Regions from separate parts of the Lysinibacillus sp. NPDC097231 genome, predicted to be linked through region 2. Evidence: riboswitches for the same ligand, from Rfam matches in the RefSeq annotation. Region 2 holds a riboswitch; each other region holds the start of a gene.
The links. Region 2 has a riboswitch for S-adenosylmethionine ahead of ACIQXF_RS22265 (O-acetylhomoserine aminocarboxypropyltransferase/cysteine synthase family protein). Riboswitches for the same ligand answer to the same signal wherever they lie in the genome.
Positions count from the first base shown of each region.

Region 1: it holds a riboswitch for S-adenosylmethionine, as region 2 does, so the genes downstream of both, ACIQXF_RS12900 (bifunctional homocysteine S-methyltransferase/methylenetetrahydrofolate reductase) here and ACIQXF_RS22265 (O-acetylhomoserine aminocarboxypropyltransferase/cysteine synthase family protein) in region 2, are expected to answer to the same signal.
Region 3: it holds a riboswitch for S-adenosylmethionine, as region 2 does, so the genes downstream of both, metK (methionine adenosyltransferase) here and ACIQXF_RS22265 (O-acetylhomoserine aminocarboxypropyltransferase/cysteine synthase family protein) in region 2, are expected to answer to the same signal.
Region 4: it holds a riboswitch for S-adenosylmethionine, as region 2 does, so the genes downstream of both, metA (homoserine O-acetyltransferase MetA) here and ACIQXF_RS22265 (O-acetylhomoserine aminocarboxypropyltransferase/cysteine synthase family protein) in region 2, are expected to answer to the same signal.

Region 1 covers NZ_JBIWDH010000019.1:45,242-50,709, reverse strand. Annotated here, with positions in the region: gene metH (methionine synthase) at 1-547, opposite strand, end outside; gene ACIQXF_RS12900 (bifunctional homocysteine S-methyltransferase/methylenetetrahydrofolate reductase) at 540-2,387, opposite strand; SAM riboswitch class I at 2,478-2,577, opposite strand; gene hemG (protoporphyrinogen oxidase) at 2,703-4,091, opposite strand; gene ACIQXF_RS12890 (protoglobin domain-containing protein) at 4,465-5,468, opposite strand, start outside.
Region 2 covers NZ_JBIWDH010000058.1:1,917-7,384, reverse strand. Annotated here, with positions in the region: gene ACIQXF_RS22275 (homoserine dehydrogenase) at 1-301, opposite strand, end outside; gene ACIQXF_RS22270 (hypothetical protein) at 874-1,260, opposite strand; gene ACIQXF_RS22265 (O-acetylhomoserine aminocarboxypropyltransferase/cysteine synthase family protein) at 1,650-2,951, opposite strand; SAM riboswitch class I at 3,068-3,181, opposite strand; gene ACIQXF_RS22260 (glycerol-3-phosphate acyltransferase) at 3,474-4,106, shown strand; gene ACIQXF_RS22255 (hypothetical protein) at 4,262-4,462, shown strand; gene scpC (succinyl-CoA:acetate CoA-transferase ScpC) at 4,522-5,468, opposite strand, start outside.
Region 3 covers NZ_JBIWDH010000003.1:170,003-175,470, reverse strand. Annotated here, with positions in the region: gene pckA (phosphoenolpyruvate carboxykinase (ATP)) at 111-1,697, opposite strand; SAM riboswitch class I at 2,304-2,422, shown strand; gene metK (methionine adenosyltransferase) at 2,895-4,091, shown strand; gene ACIQXF_RS04070 (gamma carbonic anhydrase) at 4,276-4,797, opposite strand; gene ACIQXF_RS04065 (alpha/beta hydrolase) at 4,933-5,468, shown strand, end outside.
Region 4 covers NZ_JBIWDH010000028.1:16,846-22,313, reverse strand. Annotated here, with positions in the region: gene panF (sodium/pantothenate symporter) at 1-235, shown strand, start outside; gene ACIQXF_RS16150 (hypothetical protein) at 455-586, shown strand; gene ACIQXF_RS16145 (sulfite exporter TauE/SafE family protein) at 623-1,393, opposite strand; gene ACIQXF_RS16140 (TrmB family transcriptional regulator) at 1,519-2,301, shown strand; gene ACIQXF_RS16135 (nucleotide excision repair endonuclease) at 2,406-2,777, opposite strand; SAM riboswitch class I at 2,982-3,092, shown strand; gene metA (homoserine O-acetyltransferase MetA) at 3,283-4,218, shown strand; gene ACIQXF_RS16125 (alpha/beta fold hydrolase) at 4,854-5,468, shown strand, end outside.

The DNA of each region.
Region 1 (5,468 bases), on a different contig from region 2:
CCTCAAAGGCACGAGATACTCCCAGAGTACCTGCCTTAACATTCAACATATCCTGACTAGTTTCTAACAACAAAACATCTGATCCGGCCTCGATTAAGGCCTTTGCCTGAACATAAAAGTTTTCCTCTAACTCATCAAATGAAATTCCGCCAGTCACCGATAAGGTTTTTGTAGTCGGTCCCATTGCGCCTGCTACAAAACGTGGCCAATCGGATGTTGAAAACTCATTCACTGCTTTACGTGCAATTTCTACTGCACGCTTATTTATCTCCTCTGCCTTTGCACCTAGATCATATTCATTTAATACAAGGGGAGTACCCCCAAATGTATTTGTACAAATAATATCTGCTCCAGCCTCTAAATATTTTCTATGAACTTTTTCAAGCACATCTGGTCTAGTTAGCACAAGATTTTCATTACAGCCATCATATTCATCACCACCAAAATCCTCTGGCGATAAATTTTCATTTTGTAGCATCGTTCCCATTGCGCCATCAAGAATTAAAATTCGTTTCTCTAGTTGCTCTTCTATCAAATGCTTAGCCATTTATACTTACCCCTTTTTTCTGTTCATCCAATTGCTCAATAAATTTCATTAACTCTAGTGTCATGTCATAGCGTAAAAACGGCGTAATGAGGTAAATACCATTGAAATATTCCGCTGCTACCTCTACTAGTTCCTTTGCAATTGCAATTCCTTCTTGTGTTGCGCGCTCCTTATCATCACCACAAGCGCTCATACGCGCTAACGCATCATCAGATAGTTTAATTCCTGGTACTTCATGATGTAAGAATTCCGCGCTTTTATAGCTCGTTACTGGCATAATGCCTATATAAATCGGTGCTTCTAAATGCTTAGTTGCCTCGTAAATCTCCACGATTTTTTCCTTTGTATAGACAGGCTGTGAAATAAAATAGTCTGCCCCATGCTCAATTTTCTTTTCTAATCGAGACACAGCACGATCTAATACACGTACATTCGGATTAAATGCAGCGGCTACAGAGAAATTCGCTTTTTTACGAAGTGGTTTCCCTGAAAACGATACACCTTCATTTAACTGTTTTATTAATTGGATTAGCTCCATTGAAGACACGTCATAAACGCTAGTCGCTCCTGGGAAGTCTCCTACCTTCGTTGGATCTCCAGTAACAGCTAAAATATCATGAATTCCCAGTGCATTTAATCCCATTAAATGTGATTGAAGACCAATTAAATTGCGATCTCGACATGTAATATGTGTTAACGGGCGAACTGCATGTGTTTCTTTCAATAGTGCCCCCATAGCAACATTACTGATTCTTGGCGATGCAAGCGAATTATCTGCCATCATGACTACATCTGCGCCTGCTTCATATAATTTTTTTGCACCTTCAATAAAACCTTCAATTTCTAAATGTCTTGGTGTATCTAGCTCCACTATAACTGAGCGTTCACGTTTTACTTTTACATGTAGTGGCTCGTAATTTGGTGGCTCTGCCTCACGAACAACTTCTATCTTTTCTGGCTTCGCATATTTTTCTTCTACTGGAGATAGCTCCTCTAAGTACTTTTTCACTGCGGCAATATGCTTTGGTGTCGTACCACAGCAACCACCAATTAAACGTACCCCTTGATTACGAAGTGCTATTGCTGCTCGGCCAAAATAATCCGCTTCTGACTCATAAACAACGCGACCATCTTCCAAATCAAGAAGAGATGCATTCGGATAGGCTGACATAAATGCCTTTTCAGGAAGCTCTACACCTTCAAATGCTTGAATCGTATGGTGTGGACCTAAACGACAATTAACACCTACGACATCAGCTCCTAGCGCTTCAAGTTCATGTAAAGCATTATTTAAACTCATGCCATTTTGCAAAATTCCTGGCTCGTGCATAGAAACTTGAGCAATGATCGGTAATGTCGTTTTAGCGCGTAGCATCGATATTGTTGCTGTCAGCTCTTCAAAATCATAATATGTTTCAAGTAAAAGTCCGTCCGGATTCCCTGCAAGTAAAACACTTGCTTGTTCTTCAGCAGCTGCTAAAATTTCTTCTAATGTTGCGTCACTCTTTCGAATACCACGGATTCCCCCAATAGTACCCAAGACAAATTGTCCGCCATCTGCGGCTGCTCGCTTTGCAATTGTCATAGCCGCTTCATTAAATTGTTGCACACGTGATTCCAATCCATAGCGAGCTAATTTTATGGCATTAGCTCCATAAGTGTTCGTTTGAATAATGTCGGCACCAGCAGCAATATATTCTCTATGAATCTTTTCAATTAATTCAGGTCTCTGAACATTCATTTCCTCATGACAGTACTCCAAGCCGTAGCCGTATAATACCGTACCAATTGCACCATCTGCTGTAAGAACATGCGTTTTCAACTTTTCAAGCAATCCCATAAAACTAGCCTCTCTTCCCTTATTTCTAAAATATAAAAAAGCCTTCTTTCACAAAAAAAGAAGGCTTTTACGTTACGTAATTGTTTTTCCTTCTCATCTTCGACACAATGGTCTTCTGGATTTAGCACCTGACAAAAAGTTGGTTGCTGAAGCTTCACAGGGCCAGTCCCTCAGCTTCTCTTGATAAGAATTTAGTATGAATTTTTTAAATAATTAAAAGAATCATATCGTTTACGAACGATTGAGTCAAGACTATTTCACTTAACAAAGGATATTTTATACGAAAAATATCAGATTTTGATTTAGATCAAACAATTATGATAGTTTTTCTGCTAGTTCCTCACCAATTTTTTTACCATTTTGAATACAAGCTCCGATGCCTACTCCAAAATAAGAGCATCCCGCTATTGATAGATTTGGATAGTTTTTCTCTAGCTCGTGCAATAAACCTTGTAATGCCTCACGATGAGCCAGGTCATATTTAGGCATTTGATCGATCCATTTTGTCACATTGACAGCACTTGGTTTTTCTTCAATCCCCAAGCTTTTTCTAACGTCTTCAAGGGCAACTGCTGCTAACTCTTCATCTGTCATCATACGTAATTCTTCGTACGCTGGGTTAATGCTCTTATAAAAAAGTCGCACAAGCAATTTTCCTTCTGCAGATGTATGCTTCCACTTGCGGCTTGTCCACGTCGCCGCATTACACGTAACATCAGAATTATGTGACACTATAAAGCCAGTTCCATCTACTGGCAATCTACTATCAGGTACATCAAATCCTAAATAGATCGTAATGGCAGATGCTGTATTGAACTGTTCAAAATAGCGACTCAATAAATCATCCTGTAATAAGCTTTGTACAGCTTCATTAGGAAGTGCCATCACAACATGATTTGCCTCAATCACCATACCGTTTGCTAATGTAACAATGTATTGATTGTCCTGTTTTTTAACATTCGTTGTAGCGACTCCTTTAATAATGTCTACATCCGTCAATGTTTCTTCAAGTCGTTCAATTAACGACGATAAACCATTTTTAAAGGAAATAAATTTCTTATTAGCAGCTTTCACAAATTGCTCACGGTTTGCATCAAAACCTTTAATAATACTGCCATAATCATTTTTGTAATCGATTAAATACGGTAAAGTGGAAGCAATCGAAAGCTGACTTAAATCCCCCGAATATACCCCTGCAAGTACTGGTGCGATTTGGTTTTGAACAAGCTCCTCACCTAAATAATAGGTTAAAAATTCGCCAATTGAACTTTCCTTTGTAAAGCCTTCATTAGGCATTGTTAAATCTTTTAATGCTGCTTTTTTCCCCTCTTGTGAAACAAGTGTGCTTTGCTCTAGAGATTGTAAGCTCATTGGAATACCGAACGTAGAGTCTGACGGGATAGCATGCAACTCATTATTTGTGTAAATATACGAAATACCAGTTTCGTTGTAAACAAGATTTTGTTCAAAATTAAGTTCCTCAACTAACTCCATTACACCTTTATGACGGGCTACAATAGAATCTGCTCCTGTCTCTAGGACGAAACCTTGCTCGTATGCCGAATGTAGCTTGCCACCTAAGTATGTATTTTTTTCGATAAGCACAAGCTTTACATTTAATTTCTTCTCCCGAACCTGACGTTGTAAATAATGCATTGTACACAATCCTGTAATTCCGCCACCTAATACAACAACTGTTTTCATATTATACCGCCCCTATTTTTTATTTCTCTTTCTTCAGTATAAACTTTTTTTATTGAAAATTACGCTAAACCCTTTACAAATTTAGCAAAAATGGAGCCATCCAACAATTTGGATAGCTCCATTTTTATAACCAAATATGATCTCGATTATAGAAAATCAACAATTAATGTATTTACGTGATTTCCTACAAATTGTATTATGCAACACGATCATCTTCAAAATGCTTGATTTCCCTTAGAGGCTTTATGTTAACTAATACGAACACTCACCCATCTATTCTAATTCTATCCACATATTAATAGTTAATATAGTGTTTTTTGTGCTTGAATGCGTGATGCTGCCATTAATGCATGACTTGAATTTTTACTGTTATTTAATTTAAATTTTGTGCAACATTAGCCAATTTTTCAGCAGAATTTGTTACTTCATCAAAGGCAAGACCTAACTCTTTGAGAATTTCTGCTATCGCTAGTATTTCTTTTTCCATACAATCATTTTGACCTTTAGCTTCTGTCATAGAGTCTAATATTTTGGTAAATTGTCCTTCCGTCTGCGCCATATTTTCCTCGCCAGATGTGACCTCTTCTTTAATATTACTAATCGAGCAAGCAAGTTTATCTGTTCGCTCATTCGTTTTTTGTAATAACATCGCTACAGAGGTAACTGATTCTTTTGTTTGAATCGATAATTTACGAACTTCATCTGCAACAACACTAAAGCCTTTGCCCGCTTCTCCAGCACGAGCCGCTTCTATAGCTGCATTTAACGCTAACAAGTTTGTTTGGTTGGCAATATTCGTGACAACACTCATAATCGATTCCATTTCCTTTGACATTTCGCTCAACTGTCCCATATTTTCTGTTATATCATTAAGCGACAAAATAATATTACCCATATTTTGTGATTGACTCTTTAATCGCTCACGACCTTCTAACGCCTGACTCTCGGCAACCGTCGATACCTGAAGGGATTTTTTGGCTAATTGTTTAATTTCCTCTGATTGCTTACTTAAGCGATGAAATGAGCTATTCGTTTCCTGAGAAATTGTGGCAAGACCTTCTGAAGACTCTACGATTTTGTTCTCTATCGCTTCTTTTTTTCGTTCCATATTTTCCTTGAGCTGTTCAACTGTATTTTCAAATGCTTCTAAAACTAACTGTTGCTCGAAATTTGAAATTTTAGAAATGGCTCGAATTGTATTGAACTGATCCTCTGGGTGAGCTATATGCCTCTCCACTAAGTCAATAAATGAGATCGATAACTCTTGGAAAGCACAAATATACCACTGAGTACTTAGGCCGATGTGTACATGTACCTTTGCAATAATAGTTCGTCTCTGATAAAATTCTTCATCAATTGTACCATTAAACATTTCAA
Region 2 (5,468 bases):
TGATAACATGGCATTTATGTTCAACTGCACGCTTTAAATACGTAAATGCTGGCTCCTCGTTTACAATTGCTTCAAAAACAACCTGCATGCCTGGTTCTGCTAAGACCTCATCTATACTTGTAGTCATTAAATGCGCTGTCCCTGGTACACGTTCACGGCTAGCGTCTGTAACTAAAATTTTTGCTACTTCTAACTCAATTCCTAATTTATTTTTAAGCTCTTCCCGCTTTTCATTTAATATATGGTAAATTCCTTGACCTACCGTTCCAAATCCTAAAATTGCTGCCTTTATAGTTGCCATTCTTGTTATTCCCTCCAACTTACATTCCGCAGTTTCATTTAAAAGTAATACCGCCTAAGCTTAATTCCGTACAGATTTTGAATTGTTCGCAGACTGTACCACACAAATCAATTTTAACACTTCGTATTCAGATAGATATTTAGTCATGACATTTCGCACTCACCATAAAAAGATAACTATCGTAGTTTAAAGATCTGTGCAATACATACAAATTCAAATAATTCTAAATTTAACTTAAAGAAAATTGTAACGCAAATACATACATTGCACAAGAAAAATCTTTCTAGGACGGACATTTGTTTCCTCTAGACGTGCAGAAGAAATCGGTTTCATTCCTTTTATTATACGTCTTTTCAGCTGTTCTATAATATTTGAACAAATATTGACGATTCTTTCTAAAAAAATGAATGTCTTTCTTCTATTATATATGTATGTTAAAACATCCATAAAAATTGTTCTTTTGAAACATAGTAATTAAAAATTTTAAGGCATGCTAATCTACTTCTCCCCCATTAATGAAAAAGCTCATTCTCTGTAGCAGCAGAGAATGAGCTCAAATATTTGAGGGACGATTAACTAGCGTTAGTTAGCAATTGATAGCAATATTGCGTTATAGCCTGTTGTATAAGCCTTATTTCTTCTAGCTGTAAATCTGGTATTGCATACGTACGTTCAACTAATTGGAATGTGCCGTATTTTAAATAATACTCTGTCGCAGGTAGAGGAATATGACTTGCTCCATAACCTTCATATGCTTCGAAAACTTCTTTTACTGTATAGCCTTCCTCTTTGGCATAAACTTTTTCCTTATAAGCAGAATGCCCAAAGATCTGTTGCCATTTACGTTCAACTGACGCGAGTATGTTTTGAATGGACATGTTGTTCACAAAGACATGACCTTCATTTAGCTCATAAATAAGATAAGATGCAATATTTTGTGCATTATAAACATTTCCCATTTAAAACTCTCCTTTATCATCAGCTTTTTTGAAAAAGGGTAGCTGCTGGCTTGCAGCTACTCTTTTTAATATATTCAAAAGTGGGGGAGCACTTATGAAAACAAATTGGTTTGTAATTGATTAAAGGGTCAAATCAATCGAAATTGTTGCTTTTAACTATTTCTAGGTTGGTAGCCTTTCGAATATTTAACTTATTTCCTAGTATATAACAAGGATTTAAATAAGTCAATAATACTTATAAAATTACTAGGTATTATAAATAGAATACTTCTTCTAACTTATCAAATGGGATAAGCGGTTGATGCAGCAACGTTTTACGCATTACCAAATGAGGCCCTTTCGAATGAGAAAATACGTAAACGCTACGACATTTGTCCATGTAATTGTTTTTAAGCTTCTACTTTTTGTTGTGAAGCTGTAACTTGTTCAATAGCTTGTTCTAAATCTGCAATAATATCCTCTACTGCCTCTAAACCGATTGATAAGCGAATGAGCGACTCAGTTACACCAGTTTGGATTAACTCTTCAGCTGATAGTTGCTGATGTGTAGTAGATGCAGGATGAATAATTAATGATTTGGCATCACCTACATTGGCTACGTGTGAGAATAGTTTCACACTATCGATTAATTTACGCCCTGCTTCACGTCCACCTTTAATGCCAAATGTAAGCACTGAACCGAAGCCATTTCTTAAATATTTTTTAGCTAAATCATGCGTAGCAAAATCTTCTAAGCCATTATAATTTACATACTCCACAGATGGGTGGTTTCTTAAATATTCAGCTACCGCTAAAGCATTTTCGTTATGTTTAGGGATACGCAAATGAAGCGTTTCTAAACCTTGTAATAAATTAAATGCAGCATCAGCACTTAATGTTGGTCCAAAGTCGCGTAGTAATTGTACACGCAGTTTTGTAGCAAATGCAGCCGCTGCTGTGTCAATACCATATCGTAAACCGTGATAAGAAGGATCTGGCTCAGTAAAGCCTGGGAAACGTCCACGAGTCCAATCAAACTTTCCTGCGTCTACTACAACCCCACCTAAAGTTGTACCATGGCCGCCTATCCATTTTGTAGCGGAGTGAACGACAATATCTGCACCGAAGTCAATTGGTGTAGAGCCATACGGTGAGGCAAATGTGCTATCAATAATTAATGGTAAGCCGTTTTCATGTGCAATATTCGCTACTGCTTCAATGTCTAGTACCTTTAAACTTGGATTACCGTAAATTTCAGCGAACACCGCTTTTGTTTTATCAGTAATAGCTGATCGGAAATTTTCTGGATTTGTTTCATCTACAAAAATCGTTTTAATACCGTAGTTTGGTAGTGTGTTGGCGAATAAGTTATAAGTACCTCCGTATAAAGAGCTAGCTGCAACAATTTCATCCCCTGTCCCTGCAAGATTTAAAATTGAAAATGCGATAGCTGCTGCACCAGAAGAAAGTGCTACTGCTGCTGTACCGCCTTCTAATAAAGCGACGCGTTTTTCAAAAACATCTACTGTTGGGTTTGTAATGCGTGTGTAAATATTGCCAGCTTCCTCTAGGGCAAAAAGACGTTGCGCATGAGCTGTGTCTTTAAATACGAAAGCCGTTGAGCGATACACGGGTACTGTGCGAGAACCTGTTACTGGGTCTGGCTCTTGGCCACCATGTAACAGTAATGTTTCTGGTTTAAAATTTGTCATTGTATACCTCCAAATGGTTGTTTTTTTACGATGGTACCGGAGATGAGGAGGATTTTTTTAGTAGAAAACAAAAACCCTCTTCAGTAAGAAGAGGGTTGCGGTTGCAAGTTTTCCTCCCCTTATCTGCCAGATCCAAGTAAGAATCTGTAGGAATTAGCACCTTAGCAAGTTCGTCACTTACTGGTTGCCGGGCATCATAGGGCCTATCCCTCCGCCGCTCTTGATAAGAGTTATGAGATTCAATTTCCATCGTTGTTACACAGTATAAACATAGACTTTTTTTCTGTCAACACTAAAATTTTATTTTTCCGAAACTTCTGTCTGCCTTTTTACGTAATATGAATGCATAGACTATTATATTATTTATTGGTTTTCACCAAAATGTAGGTCGATTTCCATTACTACTAAGTGCTTTCCTTGGAGCGTTCAGTCTATACTCCAATCAACTTAAATTGCATAGATTTTAAAAATTTCATCTCTAACTTTTGGTGATGATTCTTTTACTTTAGAAAGGAGGATTTTATGATAAAAGCCGTTATTATTTTTCTTCTTGTTGGTTATTTAATTGGCTGTATTCACGGCTCTAAAGTAGCTCAGTTTTTATCTGGGGTAGATTTAAAAAAAACTGGCTTTGGTAATGCAGGCGCCTCCAACGCAACACTTTCCCTCGGATGGAAATACGGAATATTAGTTGCACTTATCGATATTGGTAAAGGTGTTGCAGCTATTCTCGGTTCCCATTTCTATCTAGCAGATGCAATACAATTAACAGAAGTTCAAATTTGGCTCTTTATCTATATCGTAGCTGCTGGTGTCATTTTAGGTCATAATTTCCCTTTTCATATGAACTTTAATGGCGGTAAAGGAACTGCTTCAATTATAGGCATATTACTCGCTGTTGATTGGAAAATTGGCTTATTTGCACTCATTTTATTCGTCATTTTATCTTTTACGACAAACTATTTAATTGTCGGTGTTCTGGAATATTATCTTGTTTTTTGTACAGCAACATATTTATGGATTCCCGGAATCGGCCCAACGATTATTGCTCTACTTCTTTTTGGAATAGCTATCTTTTTGCATATCGAAAATATAAAACGATTAATCAAAGGAACGGAGCCTAAAGTGACTTCTGCTTTCAAGAAAAAGGAATAATATTCGATGAGACCACATATTTTCTCGAAGCTGCCTATTATCGCTACAGATAGGGAGTATTTCACATACTAGTTTTTCACAAAAAAATAGACATATTACTTTCTAGCCAATGCTAAAAAATAATAGTCATGTCTATAGTAGAAAAGATGAAAAGTATGTCTACTTCTGAACAAGTAAAACCAAAACGCAATTTGAAGCCACTCTGGATTGGCTTAGCCTTCACTTCACTAATCGTCATTACTTTTTTACATAACAACGACGATTTACCTATAGCGGATCATTTCCCTCGGATACCTAGTCACTTTCCGGGCTTACCTGATCATTTCTCCGGAATGCTTTTAGGATTACGTTATTAACTATTAAAAGCCTTGAAGGGGCCAATACACTGTCTCCTTCAAGGCTTTAATTCTTTTATTTATTTAGATAATGCAGGGTCCTTCATGGTACCACTTTTTGCGTAATTCACATGCCATGAAAGCGCTTTTTCAAGGTCGTGTGGAGTATGGTGTCCACCTGTTGCTTCATTAGCTTCGTTAAAATACTTCCATAATTGCTCACGATATTCAGGATGTGCACAGTTATCGATAATTAGCGCAACCCGTTCTTTTGGAGCAAGTCCACGTAAGTCTGCTACGCCCTGCTCTGTTACGATTACGTCTACATCATGCTCTGTATGGTCTACATGCGATACCATTGGAACGATACTAGAGATATTTCCGCCTTTTGCATAAGATTTTGTGACGAAAATACCTAAACGTGCATTACGTGCAAAGTCTCCAGAACCGCCGATTCCATTCATCATTTTTGTGCCAGAAACATGTGTAGAATTCACATTTCCATAAATATCTACTTCAAGCGCCGTATTCACAGAAATTAACCCGAGTCGGCGAATAATTTCTGGTTGATTAGAAATTTCTTGTGGACGTAATACTAATTTATCCGCGTATTTTTCAAAATTACCATAAACTTGGTTTCCAACTTCCTCGGAAAGGGTAATAGAAGTAGCAGATGCGAAGTTTACCTTTCCTGCATCAATTAATTCAAATACCGCATCTTGTAGTACTTCTGAATATACTTCTAAGTTCTCAAACTCAGAATCTTTAAAACCTAATAATACGGCATTTGCTACAGAGCCTACACCTGATTGAATTGGTCTTAAGCTTGTTGTTAAACGACCTGCTTTAATTTCTTCACGTAGGAAATTTAATAAATGATTTGCCATAACATCTGTTTCTTCATCCGCAGGAACGATCGTTGATGGCGCATCTAAAATATCGGAAATAACAATTCCTTTTACTTTATCTAAATCTAGTGGAATACCAATTGTACCAAGTCGGTCTGATACTTTTTGTAATGGGATTG
Region 3 (5,468 bases), on a different contig from region 2:
AAACTACTATTATGAATTATACACAAAGTTAATAATATGAAAAGTATGCTTTTCTAAAATAGGGGAAATAAAAAAGGGAACGACTGAAATCGTTCCCTTTGCTTAGTAAATTATTTTAATGGACCACCAAGTTTAGTGATTGCTTCAGAAACGTTTGAGAATTTCTTGAAGTTCTCGTTGAATAGACCAGCAAGTTCAGCAGCTTTTGCATCATAAGCAGCTTTGTCTGCCCATGCATCGCGAGGGTTAAGTACTTCTGATGGTACACCTTCAACAGTTGTTGGAATGTGTAAACCAAATACTGAATCTTGAATTGTTTCAGCATCCTTTAATTTACCATCAATTGCAGCACGTACCATTGTACGAGTGTAAGAAAGCTTCATACGGCTACCAGTACCATATTCGCCGCCAGTCCAACCAGTGTTCACTAGGTATACTTGTGCACCGTGCTCGTCAATTTTTTGACCTAGCATTTCAGCATATACAGTTGCTGGCAGTGGAAGGAATGGAGAACCAAAGCAAGTAGAGAATACTGGTTCTGGCTCTGTTACACCACGTTCTGTACCAGCAAGTTTAGATGTGAACCCGCTTAGGAAGTGGTACATCGCTTGCTCTTTTGTTAATTTACTGATTGGAGGTAATACGCCAAATGCATCAGCTGTTAAGAAGATGATTGTTTTTGGGTGACCTGCAACAGATGGATCAACAATATTTTCGATGTATTGGATTGGATAAGCTACACGTGTATTTTCTGTTAATGAACCATCGTCATAGTCACAAACACGAGTTTCTGGATCAACAGCAACGTTTTCTAAAACAGAACCGAAGCGGATTGCGTTATAGATTTCTGGTTCTTTTTCAGCAGAAAGGTTAATTGTTTTTGCATAGCATCCACCCTCGATGTTGAATACACCATTATCAGACCAACCGTGTTCATCGTCACCGATAAGCTTACGGTCAGGGTCAGCTGATAAAGTAGTTTTACCAGTACCAGATAAGCCGAAGAATAATGCAACATCACCAGCTTCACCAACGTTTGCTGAGCAGTGCATTGAAAGAATACCTTGTTGTGGTAATAAGTAGTTCATAATACCGAAAATAGATTTTTTTATTTCACCAGCATATTCAGTACCACCAATTAGGATGATTTTCTTTTCAAGCGATACAATGATGAATGTTTCAGAAGCTGTACCATCAACAGCAGGGTCTGCTTTAAAGTTAGGAGCTGAGATAACTGTGAAGTCAGCAACATGAGAAGCTAACTCTTCTTCAGTTGGACGGATAAATAATTGATGAGCGAAAAGATTGTGCCAAGCGTATTCATTGATTACTTGGATGCTTAATTGTGAATCTTTGTCAGCACCAGCAAAGCCTTTGAATACGAATAACTCGTCACGTTCTTTTAAATATTTTACTACTTTAACATATAAGTTATCGAACACTTCAGAAGAAATTGGTTGGTTTACTTTTCCCCAGTCAATTTGATCTTTTGAGCCTTCTTCTTCTACCGTATATTTATCTTTAGGTGAACGACCAGTGTATTTGCCAGTTTCTGCACGAACTGCACCATCTACTGTTAACATAGCTTCACCACGAGATGTAGCTTTTTCAGCTAATTGTGGTACTGAAAGTTGAACATTAATGTTACCGCCGCTTAATAATTCCTTCAGTTCGTTTGCAATTTCTACTGAATTCATCGATTAAATACCATCCTTTTTTATAGTATTCCCTTGAGCTTGAGGGAGATTTTCTTAATTTCAAAAATAGTATAACACAATTGCTTAAATAATCTATACTAATTCAGAAATTATTTTTGAGATTTTATGACTTTTCAAGAAAACGACAAAAAGTAAATTCATTTGTTTTTAGACATTTTTACCCTATTTATAATCGAGTGATTACAGAATCACTTTCGCCACAGCTGAATTGTGTTTGGAAGCTTTTGGCCAATATGAGGTTCGCACAGGATGTGAAGTTTTTAGCCTGGGATTTTGTTATTAGTTGGAGCTTGTCACCAACTGGAAAGGGGCTTCAACCATATTCATCCACCACATGTAGAGATGGCAGTCTTCCGTAGCTGACGTTGCTCTTTCGCTACAAAACACTCGCTGGATGTAGATATAGGGTCACACATATGGTAACACATGATGTGAGGTATATAGTAGGGATTATTTTTCTTCAATTTACAGAAAAGACCAAGTGTAGTGCAATATGTTCAACGAACACTTTGATTCCCAACAAAATCAACATAAAATATTTGACAACGTTCAACCTTTTACGTAATATGAGATATTGAACGGATACTCTTATCCCGAGCTGGTGGAGGGTCAGGCCCTGTGAAACCCGGCAACCTGCATGAACTATTTCACGACATGCGTTGGTGCCAACCTGATGCAAGGGAACCCCCCTTGAACGATAAGAGTGAAAGGTTACGAAGTCATTATTCCTTTCCTCATGTTAAGTAAGCGTGAGAAAAGGATTTTTTTATTGTTAAAAACGAATCTAAAGGTAAGTATATGTAGTTCTTTCCTTATTATAATGACGGATCTTTCGAAAATCTCGTGTTAAAAGAGCAGCTGATCATTTGGCGAAAGTGAAACGACAGCAACAAGTGTTTTCTGTGCGAAAGCGTAGTGCAAACGTAGCGACAGCAACAAGTGTTTTCTGTGCGAAAGCGTAGTGCAAACGTAGCGACAGCAACAAGTGTTTTCTGTGCGAAAGCGTAGTGTAAACGTAGCGACAGCAACAAGTGTTTTCTGTGCGAAAGCGTAGTGTAAACGTAGCGACAGCAACAACAACGGCTCGAGAGTTCAATCCTTAGGAGCGGACTAGACATGGGTAATGAGTACCGTATTCGCAAATACTATTTGTAAGAGTAATAGGAGGAAAACCAAATGACAAACCGTCGACTCTTTACATCAGAGAGTGTAACAGAAGGACATCCAGACAAAATTTGTGACCAAATCTCGGATGCAATTTTAGATGCTATTTTAGCAGAAGATCCAAATGCACGTGTAGCGTGTGAAACAACAGTAACTACAGGCTTAGTTTTAGTAGCAGGAGAAATTACTACTTCTACTTATGTAGATATTAAAGGTATCGTTCGTGATACTGTAGCTGAAATCGGTTATACACGAGGAAAATATGGCTTTGATGCTGAAAACTTAGCAGTACTTGTTGCTATTGGCGAACAATCGCCTGATATTGCACAAGGTGTTGACCAAGCTTTAGAGGCGCGTGAAGGCTCTATGACAGACGCTGATATTGAAGCGATTGGCGCAGGGGACCAGGGCTTAATGTTTGGCTATGCATGTAACGAAACGCCTGAACTTATGCCATTACCAATTAGTTTAGCGCATAAATTGTCTCGTCGTTTAACTGAAGTACGTAAATCCGGTGAACTTGCATATTTACGTCCAGATGGCAAAACACAAGTAACGATTGAATATGATGAAAATAATGTACCTGTGCGCGTAGATACGATTGTTATTTCAACACAGCATGATGAAGAAGCGACACTTGAACAAATTCAAGCAGATTTAAAAGAATTTGTTATTGCACCAGTTGTTCCAAGTGAATTACTAGATGCTGATACTAAATATTTCATCAACCCAACTGGCCGTTTCGTAATCGGAGGTCCAAAAGGGGATGCTGGTCTAACTGGACGTAAAATCATCGTTGATACATACGGTGGCTATGCACGTCACGGTGGCGGTGCTTTCTCTGGGAAGGATGCAACTAAGGTAGACCGTTCAGCGGCGTATGCAGCACGCTATGTAGCGAAAAATATTGTGGCAGCAGGCTTAGCAGAACGAGTAGAAGTACAATTAGCTTATGCAATTGGTGTTGCTCAACCAGTATCTATTGCTGTTGATACATTTGGTACAGGAAAAGTTAAGGAAAGTGAAATTGTAGAATGGGTGCGTGAGCTATTTGATTTACGTCCTGCAGGGATTATTAAAATGCTTGACCTTCGTCGCCCAATTTATAAGCAAACTGCAGCATATGGTCACTTCGGTCGTACCGATTTAAATGTACCTTGGGAACAAACAGACAAAGCTGTTGCATTAAGAGAAAAAGCAGGATTATAAATTAGCTGCGAAGATACTGTTGTAGCTGTTAAATTATATTAAAGTAAATAATTCAGAAAGGGGCTGGGTGTTTCTAATAGCCCCTTTCGCTGTTTTTACCGAAAAAATAGCTCCTAATCTGTAGTTAGTCCGTTCTTACGGATGTCTGAGAAGACATGGGGCTTGCTTCAATTAATTGAAATAGCTATTTATCTTTTGTTTGAAGAGATTTATAGTATTGTCCTTTTTCAGCGTATTCACGTACGATACGTTCCATATCTTCTATATCTTCAGCATTTAATTCACGTACAACTTTTGCTGGACGACCTAACGCTAAGCTATTCGGGGGAATGACTTTGCCTGGAGGCACGAGACTACCAGCTCCAATAAATGCACCCTCTCCAATCTCTGCTCCGTCTAATACTATCGAGCCCATACCTATTAAGGCATTTTTACGAATCGTACAACTATGTAAAGTTACTTGATGACCAACTGTTACTTCATCCTCAATAATAAGTGGATATTTAGGACTTTGGTGTAAACAACAAAGGTCTTGAATACTTACGCGTTTGCCGATAATAGTTGGTGATACATCGCCCCGAATAACTGTGTTAAACCAGATTGTTGTTTCAGCACCTATTGTAACGTCACCAGTAACGGTAGCATAATCGGCAATAAAAACAGATGGATCGATCTTGGGCATTTTACCTTTAAATGGATAGATCATAAGGATCGCCTCTTTTCTTTCTATGATGTAATATAATCGTATCAAATACGCAACTTTATGGAAATATAAAATATAAATTGAGCTAAATATTTCGATATAATCAATGTGTAATTATTTTTTAGGAGGACTATGTGAATGTGGAAATGGGAAGCTGATGGACAAGCGAAGGCTGTGGTGGCGATTCTTCATGGTGCGTATGAAAACCACCGCTGGTATGCATGGCTTATAGAAAAACTTAGAATGGAAGGCTTCCACATAGTCATGGGGGATTTACCTAATCATGGTGTAAATGCAAAGTTTTCACGTGTCCATGATGAAGATTTTAAAGAATACAATAAATATACAAGGCATTTAGTTGAGAATGCGTGTTCATATAATTTACCGGTTTTTTTAATTGGTCATGGGCTTGGTGCAACATTATTATTACACACCATGCATAAGAAAAAATATGAATGTGCAGGCATTATATTAACGTCACCTTGGCTACATTTGAAGCTATTGCCAGGCAAACTATCTAATGCTTTAACAAGTTTAAGTGCTTTAACAGCGAATGTTAAAATGACACATGAAATTACGTTTGAAAAATTAACACGTAGTGTAGAAGGTAGAAATGAGATGAAGGATGAATTTCCTTTTATGTCTGTTGTTTCAGTGAAGTGGTATCGAGAGCT
Region 4 (5,468 bases), on a different contig from region 2:
GGCAGTCTTTATTTGGACTGTTGTATTAGGGCTCTATTGGAAAAAGGCCAATAAATATGGTGCCATTACGTCGATGATTTCGGGGATGACTTTATATATTGTTATTGATCGTTTTTATCCGTCCGTCTTTGGTATGCATACAGTAACCATTCCAATTGTTGCATCCTTTTTCATTTTTGTTATTGTGAGCTTAGTAACGAGTCATAAATTTAAAGAAGAAAAATTATTTATCTAACTAAGAAAACGCCGTAGAAATAGAATATCTACGGCGTTTCAATTGTAGATAATAAGAGATGGATAGAATCACCGAAATGATGGATAGAACTACTGAAGTGACGGAAAGAACTACTGAAACGACGGATAGAATTTGAAGTGATGGAAAGACCATCTAAATTGACGGAAAGAATTACTGAAACGACGGAAAGAACCTCTGAAGCGAAGGATAGAATTTGAAGTGACGGAAAGACCATCCAAAGTGACGGAAAGAACTACCGAAACGACGGATAGAATCACTGAAGCGACAGATAGCTTCTCCGAATTAAAGGAATTGGACGCCAAAGTTTGTCGACAAGCTAACAAGCCGTAGAGTTAAAAATCTACGGCGTTTTTAAATGTCCATTCATTAATGAACGATGTAATCATACGTATTTTTCGTTAACAACGTAATAGTAACGATGATAAACAAAACTCTAACAAAGCCGCTTCCTTTTTTAATCGCCACACGTGACCCTAGTAGGGCACCGCCAATTTGAGCTACCCCCATTAGTAAGCCATAGACATATTGAATGTGACCTAAGTAGGCGAACATCGAAAGAGCTGCAACATTGCTTGCTAAATTTAAAAATTTGGCATTTCCTGCTGCTTTTAAAAAATCAAAGCCGACTAACAAAAAGCTAAAGATTAAAAATGAACCAGTTCCAGGACCGAGAAACCCATCATAAAAGCCAATACTAAATATCAAAAACATGAACAAAATTAAACGGGAAGTCGATAAATTTTTGACAGCAGATACCGATCCCCAATCTTTTTTAAAGATTGTATAGATTGCAACCGCAGCAAGCATTATGAGCATGAGTGGTTTTAATAATTCAGGATTGATTAAATGCACAGTCCAAGCCCCAAAAAGTGATCCCACAAAGGCCAGTGGAAAGTATTTGAGAACAGAACGAATTTCTAGCTGGCCAGATCGATAAAAGGAGATGGTGGATGTTAAAGAGCCCATAGTACCTGCAAGCTTATTAGTCGCCACTGCTGCCGCTGGATTTAAACCAGCAAACATCAAAACAGGTAATCCAATTAAGCCACCCCCTCCAACAACTGCGTCTACAAAGGCAGCAAGAAACCCAAATGAAATTAATAATATTACTACATTTAAATCCAAATCAAATAGCATGTTTACACCTCTTTAGATAGTTACTACTGAAATAGTAACTAAAATTCGGAGCGCTGTAAAGACTAACTTTTTTCGTTGGTTATCTTCTTTACATTATTCTATAATAAAGGAAATGGAGGGATTGGATGGATACATTAATCGCCCAATTAAAAGAACTGGGATTTACTGAATATGAAGCTAAGGCCTATACAGCACTCGTTCAAAATAGTCATGTTAGTGCCTATCAAGTCAGTAAAAACTCTGGTATTCCACGCGCCAGAATCTATGACATATTGAATGTACTCGTTGAAAAAGGGTTAGTACTGAAAGAAGAAGCGGCTGATCAAACGACTTATTCTTCCATTCCAGTAGCGATGTTTTTACAACAAATTCAGCAACGTTGGCAATCAAATTTTACGTCAATCAGTGATCATTTAGAAAAATTAGAAACAAAAGAGCAGGAAACGGAACATAAAGTGTTAATGCTTAAAGGGAAAGAGACGATCGTCAATTATTGTCAGTCATTATTACAAAAAGCGGAGAAGAAAGTCATGCTATCCATGTGGGAAGATATGTATGATGTATTGCGAGAAGAGATCCAAGGGGTGGCCAAGCATGTTCCGGTACATGGCATTACATTGTATGTGGAGGAGCATCTAGCTTCTATAGACAGACACCGTGCCACCCACTATACGAGAAAAACTTCTACACCCCATTGGTTTATTTTATCGATAGATGGTCAAGAAATGATTTATGGTCATTCACCGTCTAATCAAGAAATAGCTTTTATCACCAATGATCCTGTCCATATTTATTTATTAGAGGATTATATTTGGCATGACGTCCTGATCAATCGATTAGTAAAGCGCGATGATCATGAGCTCGAGGACTGGATTGCAAAAGAACGGAAAGCTTTCTTTTTAGAATGACGGTATTCAAAAAAAGAATCTGCAAGGCTCTGTACAAGTAGGTTAACACCTATTTTACAGATAGCCAGCAGATTCTTATTTATTATGAAACAGGCACAGTATTCTTAATAAAATACTTTATCGACATTGTACTTGGAGCGGAAAACATTAATCGCATACGTTTCGTAAATTTCACGTTCCATTGCATCTTCTACTTCATACACTTCAATTTTGAAAATTTCATCACGATGATTTTTCATCGGTGACACATTGTCTTCAAAGTGTTTTTTAATGCGTTGACGAATTTTACGGGCTTTACCAACAAATAAAAGTTCGTTCTTTTCATTATAGAATAAGAAAATGCCGCCTTTTTCACGTGTGATTTTATGGAAATCAATAAAACCAAAGTACGGTGTGATTGGTACGTCACCTGGTTTTACATCTTGTTCGCGTTGGCGAATGACTACATCTGGTTTGGGAAATTCAATTTTAATCAAACTATTCACGTTCCTCTCTGTTACTAAAGGTATATGTTAACATAATTACAGCACGTTTACCATAAGATTTCATGAGGTAAACAAGGTTTGTTCCATAGATTAGTGTTGAACAAATGACAGAATGCCATGCATGGTAATGACAAAATATTCTATGTATTATTGATATTCTTAATTGTTCATGTTACAATTCTTTTTAATTAAATAATCTTATCAAGAGAAGCTGAGGGATTTGGCCCTACGACGCTTCAGCAACCTCTAACATTAGTTAGAAAGGTGCTAATTCCAGCAAAGGATTTTTCCTTTGAGAGATAAGAGTGAACGTGGTTAAAATCCTTCTCATTCTATCTCATATGGAATGAGGGGGATTTTTTAATTTACTTACTATTTATGATGGTGAGACTGATAATTCAGGAAAGCCTTATTGAACTTTGCACGAAGACACGTGCATTACCACTGAGACACTAAATGATCTTAAAGAGAGAACCAAAAGAGAGGGGAAAGCAAAATGCCAATTAATATTCCGAAAAACTTACCTGCTGGAGAACATTTACGTGAGGAAAAAATCTTCGTCATGGAAGAGGATAGAGCAAAAACTCAACAAATTCGTCCGTTAAATATATTAATTTTAAATTTAATGCCGGAAAAAGAAAAAACAGAGCTACAATTACTACGTTTACTAGGTAATACACCGTTACAAGTGAATATTACATTTCTAAATACAGCTACACACGAATCAAAAAATGTCAGTAAATCACATTTACAGCTATTTTACACGACCTTCAATCAAATTCGTCATCGCCGTTATGATGGTATGATTATTACGGGTGCACCAGTAGAAAAAATGGCCTTTGAAGAAGTGAACTATTGGCAGGAAATTTCAGAAATTATGGATTGGTCCAAGACAAACGTAACATCGGTCCTTCATATATGTTGGGGTGCACAAGCAGCATTATTTCATCATTATGGTATTGGAAAAATTGAGTTATCTGCTAAATGCTCGGGTGTTTATTCTCATGTCATCACGGATTTAACAGTAGATTTAGTACGTGGATTTAGTGATTTATTTACAGCACCACATTCACGTTATACATCTGTTTCTATTGAAGAAGTACGAAACCATCCAGATTTGCGTTTACTATCTTATTCTGAGGATGCTGGTGTTTTCATTGTGCAATCAAAGGATAATAAGAACATTATGATTACAGGCCATCTGGAATATGATGCGACAACATTAGCAGATGAATACAGCCGAGATGTTGCGAAAGGATTAGATATCGCAGTGCCTGTCAATTATTTCCCAAATGATGATCCAACAATAGAACCGATGAATACGTGGCGTGCCCACACACATTTATTATTCTCAAACTGGTTGAATTACTATGTTTACCAAGAAACACCATATGAATGGGATTTCGTTGACGAGATTGAATATCATATTTAATTCAGTTCAATAGCAAATAAAAAACGTCATTAAATTTCTTTCATAACCTCAACCATCTATATAGATGTACTTAAAACACTCTATGTAAGTGTTCTAACTATCCATTTCAAAATTGGACTAGTCTGCTCGCTTACATTGGGTGTTTTTTCTTTTGTAAGGAAAAAGTCAATGACTAAATGTATGCGTTGGAATGCAGGATGTGAAAAATAAGCAAGTGAAGTGATTTGCAAAAAGAATTAGAAATTTTTTGAGGCAGGATGAACAACAATCGGGCGCAATTCTTGAAGATGAATTGTGCCTTTTTCAGCACTAGGGCCATATTCATAAATAACCGATTAGGCTTTTTTACCAAAGATATTGGGAACAAATCTTAAGCTAACGATGCAGATTTAATAAATACTGATACATTTCAAATAAAATAAATATTTTTCTTTTCATTATGACCTTATCTTCGCCTTTTCAAATAGTGTATCTTATATTTTGGTAATTCGAGGGGTTAATTTTATTATATTTAAATAATTATTTTTGAGATAAAAAAACCAATTATAGAAATTATATGAATCTGAAAAAAGAAAAAAATTTGACTATTTTTTATTTAGGGTGTAAAACTAGCTTTAACTTTTACATGGAGGATGATGGCAGTGAAGTACCAAACAATGAATATTAATGGCAGTGAATTACATTTTGCAGATTACCCAGGTGAGAAAGGTACTATTTTAGCGGTACATGGATTGACTGGGAATCATCTGCAAATGCATTATTATGCGGAGCTATTAAAAGGTGAATATCGTTTTATCTCAGTGGATTTAAAAGGCCGTGGCAATAGTGGACCGGCTTCAGAAAATACTGGAATAGAGTTACATACTCAGGATATTTTAGCCTTGATTGATACATTGAATATTAATCAACCAATTTTAATGGGTTATTCAATGGGGGCGTTTATTATGGCGAATGTTGCTAGTAAACGCAGTGATGTCAAGGGGGTTATATTGCTTGATGGAGCTGCAACTTGTACAGATCACCAACGTCAAATCGTCGAGCCTTCACTTGGACGTATTAGTAAGCAGTACGAAACAGCTGAATCTTACATCCAAGAAATTAAAGGGATTTATGGACGTCTTGGAGTCGAGTGGACTGAACATTTAGCGAATGTAGGAAACTATGAGATTGCGAAAAAAGATGAGCATTGGGAAAATAAATCTAATGAAGAGGAAATACGTCAAGACTTCCAAAGTTTTTATGACTATAAA